Regions from separate parts of the Streptomyces sp. NPDC051740 genome, predicted to be linked through region 1. Evidence: riboswitches for the same ligand, from Rfam matches in the RefSeq annotation. Region 1 holds a riboswitch; the other holds the start of a gene.
The links. Region 1 has a riboswitch for cobalamin ahead of ACIA6T_RS15860 (ribonucleoside-diphosphate reductase subunit alpha). Riboswitches for the same ligand answer to the same signal wherever they lie in the genome.
Positions count from the first base shown of each region.

Region 2: another riboswitch for cobalamin. It lies ahead of ACIA6T_RS05705 (prenyltransferase/squalene oxidase repeat-containing protein); the one in region 1 lies ahead of ACIA6T_RS15860 (ribonucleoside-diphosphate reductase subunit alpha).

Region 1 covers NZ_JBITCL010000008.1:134,981-137,177, reverse strand. Annotated here, with positions in the region: gene mctP (monocarboxylate uptake permease MctP) at 1-58, shown strand, start outside; gene ACIA6T_RS15865 (GNAT family N-acetyltransferase) at 135-641, shown strand; cobalamin riboswitch at 657-825, shown strand; gene ACIA6T_RS15860 (ribonucleoside-diphosphate reductase subunit alpha) at 949-2,197, shown strand, end outside.
Region 2 covers NZ_JBITCL010000002.1:583,337-585,533, reverse strand. Annotated here, with positions in the region: gene ACIA6T_RS05710 (TetR family transcriptional regulator) at 1-391, shown strand, start outside; cobalamin riboswitch at 491-628, shown strand; gene ACIA6T_RS05705 (prenyltransferase/squalene oxidase repeat-containing protein) at 741-1,967, shown strand; gene ACIA6T_RS05700 (SCO2322 family protein) at 1,964-2,197, shown strand, end outside.

The sequences.
Region 1 (2,197 bases):
GGGCGACCCCGGCGTCCAGGTGGAGCTTCCGCCGGCCACGGCGGGCAGCAGCCACTGACGCCGGTGACGTACGACGACGGGCCGCCGGAGAAATCCGGCGGCCCGTCGTCGTACCCGTCCGGCAGACTCCCCCCATGGACATCGTCATCCGGCCGGTGGAACCCGGCGAGCACGAGGAACTCGGTGAGATCACCGCGCAGGCCTATCTGCTGGACGGGCTGCTCGACTTCGGGGAGAGCGACGCGTACCTCGGTGAGCTGCGGAACGTGGGGAAACGGGCGGCCGCCGCCGAGGTGCTGGTCGCCGTGGCGAACGGGTCGGTGCTGGGCGGGGTGACCTTCGTGCCGGGCCCCGGTCCGATGGCCGACATAGCGGGGCCGGGCGAGGCGGAGATCCGGATGCTGGCGGTCGCCCGCGCGGGCCGGGGACGGGGTGCCGGGGAGGCCCTGGTGCGTGCCTGCGTGGACCGGGCGCGGGCCGTCGAGGGGTGCGGACGGGTCGTGCTGTCGACCCAGCGCACCATGCGTGCCGCCCACCGCGTCTACGAACGGCTCGGTTTCACCCGCACCCCGGAACGCGACTGGAACCCGCTGCCGGAGCTGGACGACATCATGCTCCTCACCTATGAGTTGACACTCTGAGACCAGCGCGACACAAGATATGGGGTTGCTGGCGGCACCCGACACAAGATGTATGCTCATGCTCGCTGTCGTCGCAGGGGAATCCGGTGTGAATCCGGAACTGTCCCGCAACGGTGTACCCATGCCCGCGTACGCGTGTGCACGGGCGTCAGTCCGAGGACCTGCCGACAGTGCGCCCGGCCGTCCGGTCCGGGTGCCCTGACGTCCGGGCCTCGCGGAATGGGCCGGTGGACGCGACGCCGCGTGCGCTCGTGTACTGCCCCCTGCGCTCTTCGAGGCCCCCGTGCCGAGCGAGGGAGAGCCCCACGTGACCATCGCGCCAGCCGATCCGGCTTCAGCGATCGACGTGCCCGAGGAGAGCGGCGGCCCCGGTGCCGCGCTGCTGCGGACCCTGACCGAGCTGACCGCCGACCTGCCCGACGCCGACCCCGGCCGGGTCGCCGCCGCCGCGCTGCGCGGCCGGTCCGCTTCCGCCGACGAGGCGGAGCTGCGGGAGCTGGCCACCGAGGCGGCGGCCGGGCTCATCTCCGAGGACCCGGCCTACTCCCGGCTCGCCGCCCGGCTGCTGACCATCGGCATCCGCGCCGAGGCCGCCTCGCAGGGCGTCACCTCGTTCACCGGGTCCGTCGCGACCGGGCACCGCGAGGGCCTGATCTCCGACCGGACCGCCGCGTTCGTCCGGCTGCACGCCGCCCGTCTGGACGCGCTGATCGACACCGGGGCCGACGACCGCTTCGGCTACTTCGGCCTGCGCACCCTGCACAGCCGCTACCTGCTGCGGCATCCGGTCACCCGCAAGGTCGTCGAGACGCCCCAGCACTTCCTGCTGCGGGTCGCCACCGGACTCGCCGAGGACGACGGCGCCCGCTCCGTGGACGAGGTCGCCGCGCTGTACGGGCTGATGAGCCGCCTGGACTACCTGCCCTCCTCCCCCACGCTGTTCAACTCCGGCACGCGCCACCCGCAGATGTCGTCCTGCTACCTCCTCGACTCCCCCAAGGACGAGCTGGACTCCATCTACGACCGCTACCACCAGGTCGCCCGCCTCTCGAAGCACGCCGGCGGCATCGGCCTGTCCTACTCCCGCATCCGCGCCCGGGGTTCGCTGATCCGCGGCACCAACGGGCACTCCAACGGCATCGTCCCGTTCCTGAAGACGCTGGACGCCTCGGTCGCCGCCGTGAACCAGGGCGGCCGGCGCAAGGGCGCGGCGGCGGTCTACCTGGAGACCTGGCACTCCGACATCGAGGAGTTCCTGGAGCTGCGCGACAACACCGGCGAGGACGCCCGCCGTACGCACAATCTGAACCTCGCGCACTGGGTGCCGGACGAGTTCATGCGCCGGGTGAACGCCGACGCGCCCTGGTCGCTGTTCTCCCCGGCGGACGTGCCCGAACTGGTCGACCTGTGGGGCGAGGAGTTCGACGCGGCGTACCGGGCCGCCGAGGCGAAGGGCCTGGCGAGGAAGACCCTCCCGGCCCGCGAGCTGTACGGCCGCATGATGCGCACCCTCGCGCAGACCGGCAACGGCTGGATGACCTTCAAGGACGCGGCCA
Region 2 (2,197 bases), on a different contig from region 1:
GCTGGGGAAGAAGCCGCCGGCCGGTGAGACCCCGGCCGAGCGGGTCGCGGAGACCCTGATGCGGGCCTTCCGCGCGCTCCAGCGGGAGCCGCACCTGGCCGACGCGATGGTGCGCGCCCTGACGTTCGCGGACCGCAGCGTGAGCCCGGAGGTCGACCAGGTCTCCCGGCAGACCACGACGATCATCCTGGACGCCATGGAGCTCACCGATCCCACACCCGAGCAGCTCTCGGCCGTCCGGGTCATCGAGCACACCTGGCACTCGACCCTGATCACCTGGCTCTCGGGCCGCGCCTCCATCGCCCAGGTCAGGATCGACATAGAGACGGCGTGCCGCCTGGTGGACCTGACGGCCCCGAGGGGCCCGATGGCCACTGACGACCATCGGTGATCACCGGCGAGACCTTCGAAGCCTTTCCGGGGGCGTGCGGGTGCGGTGCGCGTCCCATGGTTGACGTGACCCTGCTCACCGAAGCCACCCCTGGCCCCTTCCCTACGGGCGGGTAGAGTGTCGGCGTCGTCATCACACCGTACGGGGGGAAGCCGGTGCAATTCCGGCGCTGACCCGCAACCGTAAGCCGCCCCGAGGCGGTGAGCCGGACTGCCCCGCACGGTCCATGACCGGCTCACGTGCCCGGCGGACCCGTCGGCGCACCGGCACCGTCGAGGTATACGGAGCCGAGCCGCCGGGGTGTCCCGCGCTGCCCGGCTCCCCGCAGGGAAGAAGGCACCCGCCGATCATGAATGTTCGCCGCAGCGCAGCGGTCCTGGCCGCCGTCGCCGTGATCGGCGCCGCCACCCCGGCCGCCGCCGACACCACCCCGTCCCCGTCACCGTCCCAGGCGCTCCCCTCCGCCCTGTACGGCGACGGCGACCCGCAGTACGACGGCGTCTGGCGCCAGTCGCTCGCCCTGCTCGCCCAGCACACCGTGGGCGTCGAGCCGTCGAAGGCGGCCGTCGGCTGGCTCACCGGCCAGCAGTGCGCCGACGGCTCCTTCGCCCCGTACCGCGCCGACACCGCCGAGGCGTGCGACGCGAAGACGATGGCCGACACCAACCAGACCGCCGCCGCCGTCCAGGCCCTCGCCGCGCTCGGCGGCCACGACGACGTCACGAAGAAGGCCGTCGACTGGCTGAAGTCCGCGCAGAACAAGGACGGCGGCTGGGGCTACGTGGCGGGCGGCGCCAGCGACACCAACTCCACCTCCGTCGTCGTCGGCGCGCTCGCGGCCGCCGGTGAGAAGCCGGCCGAGGTGAGGAAGGACGGCAAGTCCCCCTACGACGCCCTGCTGAAGCTGGCGCTGCCCTGCGAGGGCGACGGCGCGGGCGCGTTCGCCTTCCAGCCGGACAAGAAGGGCGAACTGGTCGCCAACGCGGACGCGACGGCGGCGGGCGTGCTCGGCTCGCTCGGTGCGGGCCTGGTCGTCGAGCCCGGCAAGGACGGCGCCGGGGAAGCGGCGTGCGAGAAGGCCGGCGGCCCCGGGCAGGCCGCCGCCAACGGTGCCGCGTACCTCACCGACGCCCTCGCCGAGGACGGCCACCTCACCTCCGCCCTCGCCGGCGCCGAGGACCAGCCCGACTACGGCAACACCGCCGACGCGGTGGTCGCGCTCGCCGCGCAGGGTGCCGGCGAGCAGGCCGGGAAGTCCCTGTCCTGGCTGGAGAAGAACGCCGCCGGCTGGGCGGCGCAGAGCGGCCCCGCCGCCTACGCCCAGCTGATCCTCGCCGCCCACGCGACCGGCGCCGACCCGCGCGACTTCGGCGGCACGGACCTGGTGAAGCAGCTCGGCGCGACCGGCCCGGCCGCCGGGAAGACCACGGAGGCCGAGGCGGACGAGAAGAAGGACGAGTCCGAGTCCGCATCGGACTCCGGCTTCGGTGTCTGGTGGTTCGTCGGCATCTGCCTGGTCGCCGGCATCGGCATCGGCTTCCTGATCAGCGGCCGTACGAAGCGGCAGCAGCCGTGATCCGCCGGGCCGCAGTCCTGTTCCTGGCCGCGCTCCTGCCCCTGTCGGCGGGCGCGGGCCAGGCGCAGGCCGCCGGCTACCGCTACTGGTCTTTCTGGGAGCAGGACGGCACGGCATGGACGTACGCGGACCAGGGCCCGTCCCTCGCCCGCCCCGCCGACGGCGACGTCCACGGCTTCCGCTTCTCCGTCAGCGAGAACTCCGCCGACGCGACGAAGCCGCGTGGCACC